3 regions of the Neobacillus sp. FW104-15D2 genome follow, and region 3 is predicted to be linked to each of the others. Evidence: riboswitches for the same ligand, from Rfam matches in the RefSeq annotation. Region 3 holds a riboswitch; each other region holds the start of a gene.
What was found. A riboswitch is a leader RNA that binds a small molecule or an ion and turns the genes downstream of it on or off. The one in region 3 is predicted to bind cyclic di-GMP.
Positions count from the first base shown of each region.

Region 1 (6,540 bases), on a different contig from region 3:
TACTGTTGATCCCCAATTCTAAATATTTTAATTTTGTTAACGTATTTAGATGACCAATTCTTACATTTTCTTTCAACTTAACTTTCTCAGCATCAATGTAAGATATACCTATACTGACATTTTTACCAATATCCCACCCAAAAACATACTTGTAAACAAATACTTTTAATAAATTTGGAAGAAAAACAGTTAACATTAAACTTAATTTCCTTAGTAACTTCATTGAAAAAACCATCCCTATAAATGTAATATAATTACACTATACTACAAAAATTAAAAGGTATCTTCATTTCCATACAATACGTTTGAATCGTTTTGTTTTTTAACTTCTTGTATTGCTTCTAATTTTGATTCAACATAAAAGGTTTGATGAAGCTGCATTCCTAGGAAAACAAATAGAAATAGGTTAAAAGGATAAACCTCTATAATATTGGTGAAAATGCTAGATGCGGATATGGCTAATATCAACCCCATAGCCAGACGTAGATTTCTAATATCCTCGATATTTTTATTTCTTTGACTTACCTTTTTCCTTAAAGTGAACAATCCAAAAAATATTACTGCAAAAAACAGTAAATATAAAATTGCTCCCAGTAACCCTAATTGTTGAAATATCGCTATATATTGATTGTCTACGGCATAGTCTGTAGAATAATAGCCTAAATCAGCTATCCTTTTACTTGCTGAACCTACTACCCCTAAACCAAGCCCAATATAACCTTCTTGACTTGATAAGCTAGGAATGAAACTCATCCAATGGTTAAAGCGGTCAAGAAGAGAATATGTGTTTAATAAAACAAGGTTGGATGAAATAATAAAAGGGATTGAAAGAGTAAAAAGACTTAAAAGGAAAAATGAAAGAGAATAGTATAATAATTTTACTCTCCCTTTCACAATTTTTACTTTTTCAAAGTAGGTAACAAATTGGCAAATCAAAAATAACATAAGCGCTGACCTAAGTGTTGCTAGGAAAAGAAATGTTAATGTTAGAACTTTCACTGCAAAGGCAAGCTTTTTACGATTTTTGCCTAAGTAAGAAAGTTCCAAAAATAAACCAAAAATAGCTAACATGAATGCATAGCCATCAGGCGTTCCGACGATAGAAGGTAGTCTGGGGATACCACCCTTAAAATGTTTAACATTAACACCGTACTCAAATCCCATTTGTATTAGTCTATCTATTCCCATATTCCATTGTATAACCCAACCAGTTATAAGGCTAATAAAAACAATAAGAAAGACTTTGTGCATATTGTACTTTTTATTTTTCAGATACACACCAAAAACAATAGCTCCCATAGGCAATAAAGTAATTTTAATCCCATAACCAAATGTAATAATAGTATTTCCGTTTGATAAACTAAACATGCCCACTGCTAACATCGTTGATAATAAACCAACTATAGTCAATAACATGTAATTTAAAGGATACTTTTTGTTGAATAATAACCAAATTAAGCTAATGAAAACAAACCATGCCAGCAAAATATCTTTTGACAATCTGACAATACTGTTCCCTTGAAAAATTATAAGTGAACCATAAATTGATAAATAGAAAAAGAAAAGAAACATACTAATCTCAAAAAATCTTTTCTTAAAAGTTGGTATATGAATCATATTTAATCCTCCCCAAGAATTAATAATACCATTTTACAAAGGGAAATAAATAGGCTTTTTTTGTCATATTTACATTTAAACTTGATACCAAACTCCGAAATATTGGTGAACCCGGCAACTTTTCCAGCCGCAAGAACTAAATCAGCTCCCAATATTCGCGTTGTCTTGCGGAGTAATCTGTACGGTCTTTGCCCGTAATGTTTTGAACAAACCGTTATACCCGGTTAATGGCTGTGTCGGTGGTTGCCGATGTATGATAAAAACTAACACATATGCCCCGTAAACACGCGCAGTTGTTGCACCTTCATTTACATAACCGTTTTTCCGTTTAATTCACATTTGCATCTAGGTAGTTAAACTGAATCCAGTATGGAGTGAATGATGATCCAATCATTTCACAGTACTCAATCCGTTTATTCTTCACGCCGTTGGACATAAGCAAAAATGCCCCTTTTGTTGCGCCTCGTATTCCCAAGAGTATATTTTAAGTTTGCGTCTTAATGAGCTTTTACCTTTCAAATGGCCCATAAAATACGAAACGGATATATTCGGTGGTATTTTAACCAATATATGTATATGGTCTGGCATTGGCATCTTTTTAATCTACATCCTTCATATCGCATAGCCTTCTTAAAATAGCACGTATATCGCTTTTAACTTTCCATATACAACTTTCCTTCTGTACTTGGGGATTAACACAATGTGATACTTACAATTTCATCTTGTATGTGATTAACTATTGTCACTCATTTGTAAAATCTCCTCTTGTTATTTGAAATTGGTTTGACGGCCAATATCTATTATAACAATAGGAGATTCTTTCTGTTTAATAGACAACTCTAGAAGTTTCATTTTCACTCAGGCAGAGTTTGTGGTTTAAAAAGCCTAAATAAAAATCCCCCTGAATTACTTTCAGGAGGAAAATTTGACAAGTGTTAATAAGCACTTTCATTTAAAAAAATATTTACTTATGCTGTCTCCTTTTTTTGCGGACGTCATCAGACTTATTGTAATAAGCATAATTAAAGATCTGCCAATCATCCCCGCAATAAAAATAAACATAAAGTAAACCTCCTAATTCCGTTTATAATTCGCAGGAATTCTTCCGTTTCAACTACTGACTGGCATAGTCATAAAACCTTAGCCCCTTTAGTTTTGCGCCACCATCTTTCAATAATTTTGCCATTTTCTACTAATTATGTAATATATATTATAACCTTATACCATATTTATCCATTATAAAATAGCTCAAATACCCGTTTATATTTTTGGGTTTGAATTATTATTCTTAATGCATTTTTTATTAAAAAGGGTCAAATAAAATCTGTTCATTTTCTATTAATCCACCTCTCATTTTCTTGTATAATCCCGAAAAATAACCATCTACATTTTTAAAAATTATGTTATAATTTGTAAAGAATTGAATCATAGAGGAGAATACTACTTTGAAAAAATTTTTATTAATCGCAGGCAGTATCATTGCAGTTTTGGTTTTAGCAATTGGAGGCTATGCATATTATTTATACAGTTCAGTTAAAGATACTGCTGGCCAAATGCATGAGGATGTTAAATTGGGCAGTGACCATAAAAAACCTGATATCGAAAAGAGCAGTCAACCGATTTCCATTCTACTTATGGGTGTGGATGAGCGGAGTGGGGACCGGGGGCGCTCTGATACTCTTATTGCCATGACATTGAACCCCAATAAAGATAACATGCAAATGGTGAGTATCCCCCGGGATACGAGAACGGAAATTATCGGACACGGTTCAACCGACAAGATTAATCACGCATATGCCTTTGGCGGTCCTAAGATGGCCATTGAAACAGTTGAAAATTTTACCGGTATTAAAATGGATTATTATATCCGCGTCAATATGGAGGCATTAAGTGCATTAGTAGATGCTGTTGGAGGAGTCACTGTTCACAATGATTTGGATTGGATAGATGAGGGATACTATCAAAAAGGATATCACTATAGCAAAGGCGTTCTTGAATTAAACGGGCCTCAGGCATTGGGTTACGTTCGTATGAGACATTTAGATCCTGAGGGAGACTTTGGACGGAATAAACGCCAGCGCCAGATTATCACCGCAGTTATTGATAAAGCTGCAAGCGTTTCGTCTGTAAATCGATTTGATGATATCCTAGCTGCTTTGGGAGACAATATAAAAACCAATATGACCTTTGATGATATGATGGCCATCCAAAAAAATTATAGGAATTGCCGAAACAATATTAGCCAATACGAGGTTCGGGGCAGAGGCACGAAAATAGGCGGAATATATTATTTACAGGTTCCTGCTGAAGAAAAAGCTAAGGTTACCAATATGTTAAAGAGTAATTTATCGAAAAGTTAATTGAGTAGGAGGGATGACTAGCCCCTTTCACACCACCGTACGAACCGTTCAGTATACGGTGGTTCCATTAAGATGTACGCAGAGTTACAAAGCGATTATATAAACTTTTCAACCCTCGTTGACTCCAGTAGGAGTTGTCGAGGGTTTTGTGTAGAATTATACTGCAGGCAATTCTACAATATTTCTTTCTTGAGTTTCCCCATTCATATGCTTTTGATTTAGATACCGCCTAAGCCAAGAAGTTTTCTAATTCGTATCTTAGGTTTCTTCCATTGTTTCCATTCACACATCCTGGACATTCGTCTAATCCATTCATCAAATTCCTTAATTTGCTTGGAGTGTCAGCTAACGCAAAGTAGCCGTACCAGCCCCATAGTATCGATTTAACATTTCAATCCTTTATTCCATCGATTAGGGTTTTGATCTAGGAGTGATTCACCTTATCTTTTGCTTTAGGCGCTTAATGCTTTCTGAGACAATATGCACCTTCGGTTCTTTTAAGGAAGTGAAACTGAATCCCAGGAATATTCTTTTCCAAAGTTGGTCTACTGATAACTTTTCCCGTTTACTTTTAACTTTAAATCCTTCTCAATAATGGATGTCATTACCCGCTTTCTTAGACTTGACATAAATATTAGTAAGTAAGAACCACTGGAACCTTCCTAATAGCCCCTCCCAGAACCGGACGTGAACCTCTCAGCTCATCCGGCTCCCATTATTCAGCCGTTGTCTTGATACCTAATTCCCAATGTTTGTTAATATGCCTTAATGTTGGATACATCTCAGATTGGTAGAACTTGCCGTAATAATTCCACCCTATCATTTTTGAGTCAAATATATGCGATAGGTCCGATAGGTCCTTTTCAGCTTTCAGCTGAAGTTTCCAATCCCTGACTTTTTGTCGAATTGATTTCTTGGATTTGTTACTAATCGCAGGTGTAAAGTTTACAAAGTGCTTTCCCCACTTATACTTCGACAGTCTTGGTCTGAACGTGTACCTAGAAAATCAAAAAATTCATGATTTCCTTTCTATCTTCATCTTTACAATATACAATTAGTGTTTTAGTAGGATGAAGTTCAAGTTTAAATTCGTTCATCCTATTGTTTAAAGATTTAAGCAATCTTATCGCTCCATCTTCTGTTTTACAATGGATGACTGCGTCATCCGTATATCTCACGAATGGGTTATTTGGGTGTTTAATAGACATTCATTTATCAAATGTGTAATGTAGAAATAGTTTTGTGAGAACAGGACTCATAACTCCACATTGCGGTGTGCCTGAAGTGCGTTCTATTATACCTTCTTTCGTATGAAAAGGTGCTCTTAACCATCTATTAATATATAGTCTTACCCATTTAACGTTTGTGTGCTTTGCTACTGCTTTCATTAGTAATCAATCCACGGTAAATGTTATCGAATAAACCTTTAATATCGAATTCTAGAACCCAGTTAGAAATGCTATTTTAAATATGTTCAATAACGCTTGAATAAATATGTACATATTTGCTTTCATTTTACATACTAGTCATGAGGTGACTAGCTATGTATCTATCATTAAAGATCGATGTTAATTTTGAGATTAACAGTCTTTTTGACTTACCAAAATTCAAGCAGCAAATGGAGCATATGAAAATGAAAATTAATAAGAGTAAATTAGCAGAGGAATTAGGGGTTGACCGCCGAACCGTTGAAAAATATTTAAACGGTTTTGTCCCTAAGAGGACGAGAAAAAAATCTTCAAGATTGATGAATACTATGAAGTAATCGCAGCCCTTTTATCAGAGGATTCCAAGCAGGTGTTTTATTATCGTCGAGTGCTTTGGCAGTACTTAAAAGATAACCATTGGCTGGAGTGTGGCGCTTCCACCTTTCGTGCCTATATTGCACGTATTCCTGAATTTAATGCCTACTTTGTGGAGGACAAGCGCATTACTTCTCCAAAGGGGACGATCCGTTATGAAACTCCACCAGGCAAACAAGCTCAATTATATTGGAAGGAAAATATTTTATATGAAACAAAAGATGGGGAAAAGGTCGAGATCAATGTGGCGGCACTCATTCTTTCTGCCTTAAGAGTATGAACCTTTTATATGAGCATATCCAAATCTCAAAGTACTCTATTTTCCTTTTTAACAGAAGCTTTTGAAGCATTTGGAGGTGTTCCTGTGGAACTCCTTACGGATAATATGAAAACGGTGATGGATGTACCACCAGAATACCAGGGAAAGAAAGTAAGCTTACAGGTGTAAGATGACCATTTATGGATTTATTATAACATGAAACTAATTGCACAACATCCAATCAGTAAAGCTAAGCTCAATTATCAGGAGGCGCATTATAAATCAGCTCTGGCTGTTTCAGCTCCTCACTATCTTGAAATTGATGATTGGGCTAAGAAAAACCTAGAAACGATTGGAGAGGTGTATAAGTCATGACTACTAATTATCAGCAGTTATTAAGGGATCTTGAATATTTAAAACTAAAGCAGATGACCTTACATTTAAATGAAGTCGTTGATTTTGGTGTAAAGAACCAAATGTCATTTATTGATACACTAATTAA
Region 1 covers NZ_JBYTCJ010000006.1:9,213-15,752, forward strand. Annotated here, with positions in the region: gene AC3WR0_RS06690 (hypothetical protein) at 1-223, opposite strand, end outside; gene AC3WR0_RS06695 (hypothetical protein) at 274-1,617, opposite strand; partial or broken gene AC3WR0_RS06700 (transposase) at 2,038-2,316, opposite strand; cyclic di-GMP riboswitch class I at 2,727-2,811, opposite strand; gene AC3WR0_RS06705 (LCP family glycopolymer transferase) at 3,063-3,977, shown strand; partial or broken gene AC3WR0_RS06710 (group II intron maturase-specific domain-containing protein) at 4,045-4,613, opposite strand; gene AC3WR0_RS06715 (group II intron maturase-specific domain-containing protein) at 4,693-4,956, opposite strand; gene AC3WR0_RS06720 (reverse transcriptase domain-containing protein) at 4,976-5,185, opposite strand; partial or broken gene AC3WR0_RS06725 (transposase) at 5,521-6,413, shown strand; partial or broken gene istB (IS21-like element helper ATPase IstB) at 6,410-6,540, shown strand, end outside.
Region 1: linked by a shared signal. The riboswitch ahead of AC3WR0_RS06700 (transposase) and the one ahead of AC3WR0_RS15285 (methyl-accepting chemotaxis protein) in region 3 are both predicted to bind cyclic di-GMP.

Region 2 (6,540 bases), on a different contig from region 3:
CCTCTTTAATATTAGCCTTTGTGAAGCAATATTTCAAAAAAAAAATAAAAAATCCCCCCATACTGGGGGGATTGGCGACGAATTATTGTAGTAGCTTTAAAGATTCCCGAGTAAAGGCAGGAATATCGTTAGGATCTCTGCTTGTTACAAGCTGGTTTCCGCAAACAACCACTTCCTCATCTGAAAAAGTTGCTCCTGCATTTTCAAGATCCACCCTAATGGATTTATAGCCCGTTACATGTCTGCCATCAAGTGTCTTAGCTGTTATGAGAAGCTGCGGACCATGACAGATAGCTAAAACAGGCTTTTTTGCGTCCATGAATGCTTTTGTAAAATTAACAAACCGTTCATCTGCTCTTAAAATATCAGGAGAAAATCCTCCTGGTAAAAATAGCGCATCGAAATCTTCAGGGGAAACTTCATCAACACTCTTATCGATTTTAACAGAAACTTTTCCCTGCTTACCTTGAACTGTTTTGCCAGTTTCCTTTTCAATGGTCACTACTTCATGCCCAGCCTCCTGAAATGCTTTTGCCGGCTCGCTATATTCTGAGTCCTCAAACATGGATGTAATTAAACAAGCGATTTTCTTTGGCATATGGTGTCAGCTCCTTTTAAATAAGTTCAGTTATTGTTTTCCCTCTGCTCTCGTATTTAAAACAGAATTTTATTTTAAAAAAACAGTTACTGCTTATGTAAGAAGTTAATTTTCATTACCATTTTCGTTCTTAATATGGAACTTTTTGTTTCTATTTGTTATCATGATTAATATAGAGAAAATAAGGTGAGTGAGATAAATGATTGGTGACAGAGTAAAAAAACTCAGGTTAGAAAAGAAAATGTCAATATCTGAACTAGCTGAACAGGCAGGTGTTGCCAAATCCTATATAAGTTCTTTGGAAAGAAACCTACAGAGGAATCCTTCCATTCAATTTCTTGAAAAAATTGCAGCTGTGCTGCATGTTCCTGTTGATCATTTCATTCATGATGAAATGAACCCAGATGACCTTGACTCTGAATGGATGAAGCTTGTAAAAGAAGCTATGAGCTCTGGTGTTTCTAAAGATCAATTTCGCGAATTCCTGGAATTTAATAGATGGCGTATTAATCAACCAAACAAATGAGGCATGCCATTGGCAAGCCTCTTTTTATTGTGTTACTATCACTAATAATAAAATAAGTGCTTTCTGGCAGAAAAATGGCTTATTGATTGTTTTCACTCACTGCAACTAACTCTTTTGTTCCGTTTTGCTTGAAAAAATTTCTTACCATTTCCATTTCAATCCCCAAGTTGCGTGCTTCCAATATTAGATCCATCCATTCCTGATCTAAGCCTTCAACCATTTTCATTGTTTTTACCACTTTTCCACCCCTAAAATACAATCGTATTCCAGGCAGCTCAGCCATCCTAACAGTTACTCTCTGCCTTAGATCTGCAGCTTTGCGTCCCAGTTTTTCAACGGGTTTGCCTTTTTCTGCTTTATTGTTTGATTTAATTATTAAATTTGCTTACATACTTAAGTATTATCGGTATGTTTATTATATATAGTTCTTTTTTCGTACTGTGTTGCTTTTTGTCACAAATATCCAGTAAGTTATATACAAATTGTTTCAATATTCACCAAATTACTGTCATAGTTTTTTTACTTTTTAGTAAAATATGCTTATTTACAATCTAATTTGTTAAAAAAGTTAAATTTTTCGTCGACTCAACTTTAAAATAACCAGCCAATTGTAAAAAAATCATTACTTTATTCCTAATTTTCTCAAAATTTTTTAGACCTTGTTAATCTTTCATGTTGATTTCCACTCCCAGCGCTTGCTTTTCGCGGACAAAATGTCAGGCTTTCTCATCGTCCCTCATTCCAGGGTTACCAGCCCATTTTTCCACAGGACATAGAACTAGCATCCTCCAATAATCCTAAATGCGATTTCGAGAAGTGCCGCCCCTCCCAATTCCCTAATAATCAGACATACCTCCATGCAAAAAAATTGGCAGTATGAAATAACTAACAGTGTTCCAAAGTTAGTTCAGGGTAGAGCCATTCCAAAAAAATCCATACAAAAAAAGCCCCTTACAGGAGCTTTATATCTTGAGTTTTCAATTCAACAGCAATTTTGGCTCCAATTTCCGCATTGTTTTTGACTAAAGCTATGTTTGCTTCGAGACTTTTACCTTCAGTCAGTTCTTTTACCCTTTTTAATAAAAATGGAGTAACTTCTTTTCCTTTAATCCTTTTTTCATTTGCCTCTATTAAAGCGGTCTCTATAATTTGATTAATATATTGTTCCTCCAGCGCCGCACCTTCAGGTATTGGATTTGCAATTACAACACCACCATCCAGTCCAAGGTTCCACTTCACCCGTATAAGCTTAGCCGCCTCTTCAGATGAGTTAATCTTAAAATTGACCTTATAAGGACTGGTTCTTGTGTAAAATGCCGGAAGTACTTCTGTTTGATATCCAACTACAGGCACACCCTGAGTCTCTAAATATTCCATTGTTAACCCAAGATCAAGGATCGACTTCGCACCCGCACATACTATTGCTACATTGGTTTTAGCTAGTTCCTGTAAATCTGCTGAAATGTCCATCGTCTTTTCAGCTTCCCTATGCACACCTCCAAGGCCGCCTGTAACAAATACTTCAATACCTGCAAGCTGCGCGCAAATCATTGTAGCAGCAACTGTAGTAGCACCATGTTTTTCAGTTGCAAGAAGATAAGGAAGATCCCTTCTGCTTGCTTTTTCAATATCCTTGCTCACAGCTAGAAATTCAAGCTCGTCTTCAGAGAGACCAATTTTAATTTTTCCATCTATTATGGCAATTGTGGCCGGTACAGCACCATTGTTTCGGATAATCTCTTCAACTTCCCTTGCAGTCTCCACATTGCGAGGATAAGGCATACCGTGTGAAATAATAGTGGATTCAAGTGCTACAATTGGCATTCCTGCAGCTTTCGCCTGCTTTACTTCATCTGAATAGGTTAAATATTTATTTATCAATGTTTGATTACCCCCTTGCTAAAAAATTTGCGAAACGTTTCCTGAAGTTCGTGAGATGTTAATTTTGAACTAACTGTTTCTATAGACTGCAAAGTAATAATCGAACAAGCGGCTCCAATTTTACAGCAATTCTCCATATCAATTCCTTTTGTAAATGCATAAAGGATTCCGGCTATTAGTGCATCTCCTGCTCCCGTTACATCCATTACCGGAACAGATGGAGAGTGAAGAACGCCTGCCTCTCCATTTTTGGTAAAGTAAATCAATCCCTTATCACCGCGTGTAATAACAGTTCTCTCTGCGCCTTTCGCCAGGATAGCTTCTGCCGCCTTGAAAAAATCTCCTTCTGAAAGAATATCCACTCCTGATAGTGCTTCTGCCTCCGACTTGTTAGTAATTACCCACTCCACACCTTTAAGGCAAGCAGGCAATCTTTTAATTTTCGGAGCAGAAACAGGAGCAATACATAAAGGGATTTGTTCAGTTTTGCAGTAATGAATAATTTTCTCCAAAACAGCAGCAGGAAAATTAGTATCCAGTAAGATAAACTCTGCCTGCGAAATAAACGGCCATTTGCTGTCTATTAATGCTGTATTTACACTTTCATAAATCTCCATATCTGCTAAAGCTACAGCCATTTCACCCTCCGAATCAAGAACAGCTGTGTATGATCCTGTTAGCTGATTTTCAAGTATTTCAGACGGAGCAAAATTCACAAATTCTTTTGACTGATTAACAATCCACTTGCCTTCAGGGTCATTTCCCATAAATGACAGCAAAGAAGGGTTACAGCCTAGCCTTCCCAAGTTCTCAGCAATATTCCTAGCTACCCCTCCGCATGAAACAACGCTTTTAGCTGGATTGGAGGTTCCCAATATGAGGTCATTTATCGATTGAATTTTGCGATCGACATTGGCTCCTCCGATGCACAAAATATCAGGCTTTCTTTTTAATTCATTCATTTCGTGTGATTCTGTAAAATGCGGTTCTTTTCCAAGGATATCTAATAAAGTATTTTTCTCAACTTGATCCATCGCTTATCTCATCTCCCGTTATCGCAGGCAGGATGTTTCCCAGCATTCCCTCGACTGCGCAAACGTTTTCCTTCTCTAATAAATATATTCGTTAAAACCTCAGGAAATCCTTTAAGAATTTATCCCGTAATATGAATTTTTGAATATAGAGTTAAAAGAAAAGTGAAGTTTCGAAGGCTTAAATAGAATAGAAAAGATAAAATAAAAAGCTAAACCAATAAATGATTTAGCTTTTGCTGCGAGGCAGAATTAAAATTTCCACCCTTCTATTTCTTGCCTTGCCATCAGGAGTATTATTTGGGGCAACCGGCTGATACTCTCCAAAACCTTTAGCACTAAACCAGCGAGGGTCCAGCTTATCGTTCTGCAGAATAATTTTCATAAAGCTGACGGCCCGCATTACGCTTAACTCCCAGTTTGATTGATACCGCGAATTTCTAATAGGCACATTATCTGTATGCCCGCTGATAATAATATTCCTTGGCGGATCCATAATGAGCAGATCGGCAATTTCCCCTGCTGTTTTAATATCCTCACCTCGGATGTCTGCACTTCCTGAATTGAATAAAACATTGTCTCTTATTGAAATAAGGAGACCTTCATCTGTCAAAGAAGTCTGAAGCTTATCTGTAAGCCCTTTTTGACTGATATAGGCCTGGACTTTTCCCTGCAGTGCTTTAAGCTCTTCCTGATCCCTCAATTTTGCAGCATTCTCCTGGTCTTTCTTGCTTGCAGATTTAGGGACCTCCTGCTTTTTTAAATCAGGTGAATCAGCGGCCCCGTCACTCATAGGGCTTTGAAAATCCATCAAGCCTGTACCACCTGTAAACATCTCGTTAAATGCTTTGGACATAAGCTGAAACTTCTGTGCATCTATGGAGCTCATAGCGAAAAGAACAATGAATAGAGCAAGCAGTAGAGTGAGCAGGTCGGCATAAGGAATTAACCATGATTCATCCATGTGATCTTCATGATGTTTCTTTTTCCTGCGTCTACTCATTCTGAGCCACAACGCTTTCTTCAAGAAACTTTCTGCGCTCACCTGCCGGAAGATAAGAAGCTAGTTTTTGCTCTATTACCCTTGGTGCTTCTCCTTCAAGTATCGAGAGAATTCCTTCAACCATCATTTGTTTTTGTTTTGCCTCCTGCTGTGACTTGCGTTTTAATTTATTTGCAAAAGGATGCCATAAAACATATCCGGTAAAGATTCCGAGCAATGTAGCAACGAATGCAGCTGAAATGGCTCTGCCCAGTTCTTCCTGGTCATTCATGTGGGTTAAAGCAGCAATCAAACCAAGTACTGCTCCCAAAACTCCAAGTGTAGGTGCGTAGGTTCCAGCCTGCGTAAAAATACCGGCTCCAGATAGATGTCTCTCTTCCATTGCCTCTATTTCCTCAGACAGCACATCACGTATGTATTCTGCACTTTGTCCATCAACGGCAAGCGATAAACCATTTCTTAAAAATGGATCATCGACCTCCCCTGTTTTTGCCTCTAATGCAAGCAAGCCTTCCTTCCTGGCAAGCTGGGCCCATTCTGAAAACATTCTGATCATGTCGGATGGCTTAAGCAGTTTTTGCTCCTTAAAAAGGATTCCAAAAAGCTTTGGAACTCTTTTAAGTTCATTCGTTGGAAATGCAATGGTAACAGCTGCAATTGTTCCCGCTATAATGATTAAAAAAGCGGCTGGATTAGCCAAAGCAATAAGGGGGACTCCTTTAAAAACCATTCCCACCCCTACAGCTAAAAAAGCAAGTATGATACCTATTATTGATGTTTTATCCATGCGTCCTCACCTATCTCATGTGCCATTAAATAACTGTCTTTTAAAAGATTCCTTTTCTTTTTATTTCGACATATTTCCTGATTTTTTAAGTGTTTCTTTAAATTAAATTTTCTTTTACTGCGGAATTTTTTAGTTATCATTAATTATGAACAAGGGAGCAGTGCCCCTATCTTCCATTTCAAATTATTCTTATGTAAGCAAAAAGGGTCAAAGCAATCCTTGATTGCCTTGGCCCTTCATTTAAATACCTAATTTTTTATGGATTTTTTGCTCGTAATTTTTAAATAGGGAAGAATTTGTTTGTGCACCTTTTTTGGACATCATACCATTGTAACGATGAAGTTTCTGATTCAGCCTTTTTTGGAGATTCTTCTTTTCTTCGGAGTCCTGGCACTTTCTAATTAAATCTTCAATCGTCATCATTTCTTTTTTTATCTGGTTTTCTTCTTCACTATATCCTGCATTTTTCAATAATCTGTATGCCATTCTTAGCTCTTCGGGAATTCCAGAGAAATCTTCAAGGATTAGGGGTTTTCCTAGGCCAGGAAGATTCTCAAACTCTCCGTCGTCGTAAGCCCTGCGAATTTTATCCTCGATTATATGTGTAAAATCCATTGTCCTGCCTCCCCGGGATTTCAGCTTTAACACCATTAGTATCTGTTAATTATACCAGCTACCTTCCAGTTTCTAAAGCTGTTTATCCCGAAAGAGGGT
Region 2 covers NZ_JBYTCJ010000023.1:75,901-82,440, forward strand. Annotated here, with positions in the region: gene AC3WR0_RS17725 (type 1 glutamine amidotransferase domain-containing protein) at 83-598, opposite strand; gene AC3WR0_RS17730 (helix-turn-helix domain-containing protein) at 798-1,124, shown strand; gene AC3WR0_RS17735 (anti-repressor SinI family protein) at 1,204-1,362, opposite strand; cyclic di-GMP riboswitch class I at 1,391-1,480, opposite strand; gene AC3WR0_RS17740 (pseudouridine-5'-phosphate glycosidase) at 2,076-3,002, opposite strand; gene AC3WR0_RS17745 (carbohydrate kinase family protein) at 3,002-4,039, opposite strand; gene motB (flagellar motor protein MotB) at 4,266-5,039, opposite strand; gene motA (flagellar motor stator protein MotA) at 5,032-5,826, opposite strand; gene AC3WR0_RS17760 (DnaJ family domain-containing protein) at 6,067-6,441, opposite strand.
Region 2: linked by a shared signal. The riboswitch ahead of AC3WR0_RS17735 (anti-repressor SinI family protein) and the one ahead of AC3WR0_RS15285 (methyl-accepting chemotaxis protein) in region 3 are both predicted to bind cyclic di-GMP.

Region 3 (6,540 bases):
TCGATAAATCTATAGTAACCAACGAATCTTAACATTCACTCTGCAAAAATCTTAAGAATTTCTTAAGATTGACAGAAAAGCGTAAGCGACTGTTTAGGGGCGACAAGAATAAGAAGAGTCGGAGAGAAGGTTGCTCTTTAACCTTCCGACGGGTTGGCTTATGACCTCGATCCTAGGCGCTGAAGCTAGACAAACTTTAAAGTTTTCAATATAGTAATTAGATTCGATACTGGAAACTTTATTCCTTTTTTGGGAACATACAAAAGAACTGCCCAAATGAGGTGACCCCCAAAAGGACAGTTCTTTTAAATCTAATGACCTGGAATCCCGAACTCCTTACGGCTACAGACTCGTGCATTTACACGAATTTTCGTGCATAAGCCGATTAGGTCATGCATTTTGAGTCAAACTCGTGCATTCCCTTTTAAAAAACATGCATTCCTTGCTCGAAATCGTGCATTTCCATCTTGAAATCGTGCATTTCCTATTAAAAATAGTGCATTTCTTTTAAAAATTCGTGCATTTCTTTTTAAAATTCGTGCATTTCTTTCACGTCGTTTTTCATTTCCTTTAAAAAAGCTTTGTTTCTATTAAAAGTTCTTCGTTTCTTTCAAAAATTTCTTCAATTCCTCTAAAAAGTTCTTCAATTCCTCTAAAAAGTTCTTCATTTCTTCTAAAAATCTTCATTTCTTTTAAAAAGTTCTACGTTTTTTTCAAAAATTTCTTCAATTCCTCTAAAAAGTTCTTCGTTTCTATCGAAAAGTTCTTTATCTCTATCAAAATCCCCCTTCAAGATCGGCCGTAAGGGTTCGGCCCGGTAAAAAAGAAGGCTTTGACAGCCTTCTTTTTTAAATTCTAAATTTCCCGATTAGCTCCTGCAGTTCTACTGCCATATTGGTTAGTGAATTCGCTGAAGCTGTAATTTCCTCCATACTTGCAAGCTGTTCCTGCGCAGAGCTGGAAACCATTTGGCTGGCAGTTGCCGATTCCTCTGAAATTTTTGAGATGGTGTCCATATTTCCTGCTATTTGTTCTGCACCTGCCGCCATTTGCTGCGTGGCCGAAGATACGTCCACAATCTGAGAGGCAACCTGTTCTACAGAGAGTTGAATCTGTTTGAATGATGTTCCGGTATGGTCTACAGCTTTAATTCCTTCCTCTACTTTCCGCGTTGTAAGCGTCATCGAGTTAACAGCATGATCTGTCTCGGATTGAATTAATTGAATTAATCCCGCAATTTGGCGGGCTGAAGCAGCAGACTGTTCGGCAAGCTGCCTTACCTCGTCTGCCACCACCGCAAATCCTTTCCCCTGTTCTCCCGCCCTTGCCGCTTCTATTGCAGCATTCAACGCAAGGAGGTTGGTTTGGGAGGCGATGCCTGTTATTACGTCTACAATTTGTCCAATTTGCTTGGAACGTTCTCCAAGTCCTTTAACAACTTGGTTTAAGTCAGTGACCGTTTTATTGATTTCTCCCATTTGCTGAACGGCATCACGAACAGCTTCTCCGCCAAGCTGGGCAGCCTCAGAAGTTTCTCCCATATGGTCTGAAACATTTTGAGCGCTTGCTGCAATTTGACGGACGCCAATGGTCATTTCATTTACTGCATTAGAGCTTTCATCCAGGCTGCTAACCTGTTTTTCTGCTCCAGCAGCCACATCCTGGAGGGACATCGTAACCTGTTCAGTTGCTCTGGCAGTTTGATCTGCACTAGCCATTAACTCTTCAGCGGAAGCAGCTACCTGTTCAGATGTGGACGACACATGACGGATTAATTGGCGAAGATTCTCGCCCATACTATTAAATGAGTTCGCCAGCTGGCCAATTTCATCATTGTTCTTAATTTTAATAAAATCAACAGTAAGATCTCCGCCAGCAATTTGTTCAGCAACAACGGCCATTCTCTTAACCGGGCGGGAGATGACCCTGCTGATAGAATAGGCAACAACCAGACCAACAGCCAGAGAAATAATACCAATCAGGAGCATCCAAAATTGAGTAGCTTTAGTTCCCTCTTCTACTGCGTTACGTTGGCTTGCTAGCATACTGTTTTGATAATTAATAAATTCATCTGACTTTGCAGCAAACTTTTCCACTACTGGAGGGGTTTCAATAGAAACGATAGTAGTATACGCTCTCGTGTTATTTTCGTCTTTCAAATTGAAAGCTCTTTCCATTAAGTCATCATATTCTTTATTTATTTCAATAATTTCCTTAAGAAGCTTTTTGCCTTTAGCTGTTTTAAGTTTAGCATCTAATTCTTTGCTCGATTTTTGAAATTCCTTTTGCAAGTCTTGAAAACTGAGTTTATCTTCAAGATTTCCTGTTAAAAGATAGCCTCTTCCAGCGACCTGGCGTTCCCTAACGGCTATAACCATATCCTTTGCACGAAGCACCTTATCAACCCGGTCCTGTAATAAGTTTTCATAAGAATCATTTACTCTCGAAATCTCGTAAAAACCAAGTGAGATAATAACTCCCATCAGGATTAAAATAGCCAAAAAACCACTGTACAACTTTCTGCTGATTGTAACCAATAAAACCATTCCCTTTCTGTCTGTTCCTTGCTGTTATATATTATTTAAAAAACTTAAATCCACACTAAAAAGCCATCCCAAAAAGAATAGCTTCATCCGAAACTATTCGGCATGCTGGCTGGCATAGACAAATTCCCCTTAGCCCCTATAGCTTTGCGCCGCTGCCTTTAGACAGGTTTGCCTTTTTCTAGTTCATTATTTAATTTATGTCATTTTTATAGTCCTTTTTTCACAGACAATTGTAATTATAACATTTACCAAAAAGAATACAATATTGGATAGTGAGGAAAAAACCTCCACTTTATAGCATAGTGTTGTGTTTTAGGATTTACGGCTAAGCCTTCATAGAAAACATGGCATTCGCCAAGCCCTTTTGGCGGAGCGCTAGTTTGTTTATCACGGCACATCCTCAAAAAGGCTCCTTCGTACGATGTTAAACTAACTATGTCTTTCTTGTACTGTGCTTTTCGCCTGACTAGGCTTCCTAAAAAATCTCCTTGTTTAAACTGACGAAGTCTTCCTTTTCCTGTCCTCGTGGCTTAATAAAATTGGTAAACTTAAAAAAGCAGGGCCGCTATCGGGCCCTGCCTTAATCCTTATTTCTGTATCCATACTCGCTTACTTTCAGCGCGTTTTGTTAGGCCATTCGCATCAAGACGCTCAAGAAAAGGAATCATGTATTTTCGTGACAGTCCAAGAATTTCCTTGGCATCTCCCACTTCAAATTCACTTCCTGTTCCCTTCTTAAGGTCCGCAACCGCCTTTTCAAAAATAGCTCCATGATAGGCAAATTGCTCATCAAGCAAGACAACAAGACCCTCATCCTCGAGGAGCTTTCTTAGATCCCAAGTCAAATTGTCCGGGATTCCTGCCTTCGTAAAATAATCCTGAATATAACGTACCTGAAGTCCATCCTTTTTAAGTTCCTCAACGAGGTTTTCAGAACGCTTTTGCCAGTTTTTTGGGACGTGCGGAGTAAAGCTCGCAAGCGATACAAACTGTCCTTTTCTTGCAAAAACTCCTCGGCTAATCCCATTTTCGACTACATAATCAAGTAAGGATTTTGGGAACCTTTTTTGCATAGACTGCAGGAGCTCTGCCTTATTTAAACCAGTTTTCATTGAATTAGCCAAATGAAACTCCTGAATCCTATCGTAAATATCCTCCTCAATCGCATGGACTAAGGAACCTAGAGTGTACTCTTTTCCGTTATATAAAACGAAATCCTCATCCTGCAAATGCTGCCGGAGAACCTCCTCATCAAGCGCTGTCCGCTTAATTAATTCGGATAGCTGAAGGCTTTTTTCTTCATATAAAGCAGCGGAAATTCGTTCCTTTGGTGATCCTTCCTTTTTCTTGCCTAGTTCTTCAATGGTCTGCTCCCCAAATCGGTACTTATTCCCACGTGGGTCAATCACCCATCCGCCTCCGATGGTTTCCTGCGGGCTTGGGCGTCTGAGGATAAACCTGTCGCCACGCTTAGTGAGAATTTCTTCCTCAAGCCTCAGCTGACATAGGATTTCCCCATTTTCTTCCTTGAGTTCATTCCGGTCGAAAAAGACAATTCGGCCCATCACCTCTGCTGTTCCTATATGAAGCTTTATTGGCATCCGCTGCTTAATGATATGCTCTAGGTCCTCAACCACTCTTATCGCAACATCTACCGTTTTAGTCACAATAAAATGTTCGGATGACACCAGTACGTCTCCCCGTTCGAGCTCCTCGCGGGAAATCCCGGAAAGATTAATGGCAGCACGCTGGCCTGCATAGGCTTTTTGTGCTGGTTTATGATGTACCTGCAGCTGCCTGGCCCTGACTTCGATGTTTCTAGGCATAATCGTCAGAGCCTGCCCCTCCTCTACCGAGCCTTCATATACGGTACCGCGAACGACCGTCCCCTGGCCTTTTACAGTAAAAACCTGATCAATTGGCAGACGGAAAGCTCCCTTGGCATCTCGCATTTCCTGCTCTTTTAACGTATTGATAATCAGGTTACGTATCTCTTCTATCCCTCTTTTCGAGAGGCTATCAACCATTACAAATGGGGCTTCTTCGAAAACGGTGCCTTCTAACTCTGAATATATATCTTCCTTCACGAGTTCAATAAATTCTTCTTCCACCCTGTCAATTTTGGTAATGGCTACAATACCTTTTTTTATTCCAAGGAAACCGAGAATATCAAGGTGCTCACGTGTTTGTGGCATGACACCCTCGTCAGCTGCTACCACCAGAACAACCAGGTCAATGCCTGCTACACCCGCAATCATTTGCCTGATAAAGCGTTCGTGCCCTGGCACATCAATAACTGAAATTTGTAGCTCCTCATCCTCATATAAAGGGGCAAATCCAAGTTCAATAGAAATTTGCCGCTCTTTCTCTTCTTTTAAACGGTCCGTATCGACGTTGGTTAATGCCTTTGTCAATGAGGTTTTTCCATGGTCAATATGGCCGGCCATTCCGATTGTAAAATAGCGTTTATCCAATTCAGCCACCTACTTAATTCTGTCTCCTACTACTGTAGCCCTAAATCCTTCTTTCTTCAAGATACTTTTCTAAAGGCTCAGCAGAGCACCATAGGCACCGCAGAATTCACCCTTTTCCAGAAAGTGAGGGGTAAGTCTAAGCATCTCCGTATACGATTCAAGACTATTTTTTAAAGCTGAATTTCCACTAAGAGTACTGCCAATATAGACAATATCTTTCACATGATGGATAGCTGCTGCCTGGAGGCTTATTAAAACAATATTTTCGGCAATCATATTGGATAAGGATGCTATAAGATCCTCCTTAGAAGGTGAGCCTTTTGATACCTTCGCAAAATTGGCTGCTGTTAAATCTGCCCCAATCGGCGGTTCTTCTCCTTCATAAATATCCTTTACGAGTAAGTCTGCTTTCCCCTTATTGCCCAAGGCAGCAAGTTCTGAAAGCTGGTGAAACCCTTCTTCTTTTGCCAGCAGGGACCCAAGCCCCATAAATGCTCCACCGCCAAGCCCACTGCCAAGGATTCGTTCGGATTCGCTGCCTTTAATATGGTACCAGGAGGTTCCTGTACCGATATTTACAAGTAAATATGGAGCCTGTAATTCCTTTTTTTCTTCCATTAAAAGAAACCGGGCTCCATCGCATGTTGCCTGAAACTCCTCGACCATAATTGCATCATGAAAAAGTTGCTTTTGAAGCTGATGGGCCTTCCCACCTGTCAAAGCTATCCTCGCGATAGGCGCAGTCATTTTTAGCCACGACATCACACTTTCTAATTCATCAAGCGGATACATTTTTAAATGATATTTGCCATTCTCTTCAACTGCAATCTTAATTAAAGTTCCTCCTGCATCAATTCCCAGCTTTTGCATCAGTATTCCTCCTCGTCTTTTGACTAAAAGAGCGTACTTCCTACATGTTTTATTTGATTTTCAATCTCTAATTTCCTGCCTATTCTTTCACGATTCCTTCACAAAAGTCCGGTTCACATACCCTGGTTTCATGTTACCTTGAACAAAAGAAGAAAAAATTCATCCCAAAAGGAAGAAAAAATATGAAAAAACTCTTAATATTATTTTTAGCTGTGTTTACAATCCTTTCAGGCTGTCAAAAGGAAGCGGAAAAAACCAAAACCACTTCGTCTAAAGTGAATGCAGGTGAAAAGAAAGAAACCCATGTAAGCAGTTTAAAAACTTCTTTCGCATATCCTCAATTATTAGCTGATAAGGCTGGCCATTATTCCCTTTTAACAGTTGGGACAACGGCCGGTTCCTCCATTGAAACAAATGAAGCTATTTCAGAAGCAGTAAAATGAACCCAGACTCCGGTCTGGGTTTCATTTTGTTTTTAACCACAAATATCAAGTTGAAAAATATGTCAATAAAAAAATTTATGCAGGCGTTAGAATCATTTAGCACAAATCAGTTCACAAAACATCAAATATAAAATATAATATTATTATAAAGTTGCACTAAGGAAACTTTTATTGACACAGTAAAGAATTAAGCGTCCAAGCAAAAGA
Region 3 covers NZ_JBYTCJ010000018.1:101,271-107,810, reverse strand. Annotated here, with positions in the region: gene AC3WR0_RS15285 (methyl-accepting chemotaxis protein) at 849-2,537, opposite strand; cyclic di-GMP riboswitch class I at 2,643-2,729, opposite strand; gene selB (selenocysteine-specific translation elongation factor) at 3,134-5,020, opposite strand; gene coaW (type II pantothenate kinase) at 5,090-5,890, opposite strand; gene AC3WR0_RS15270 (hypothetical protein) at 6,073-6,333, shown strand.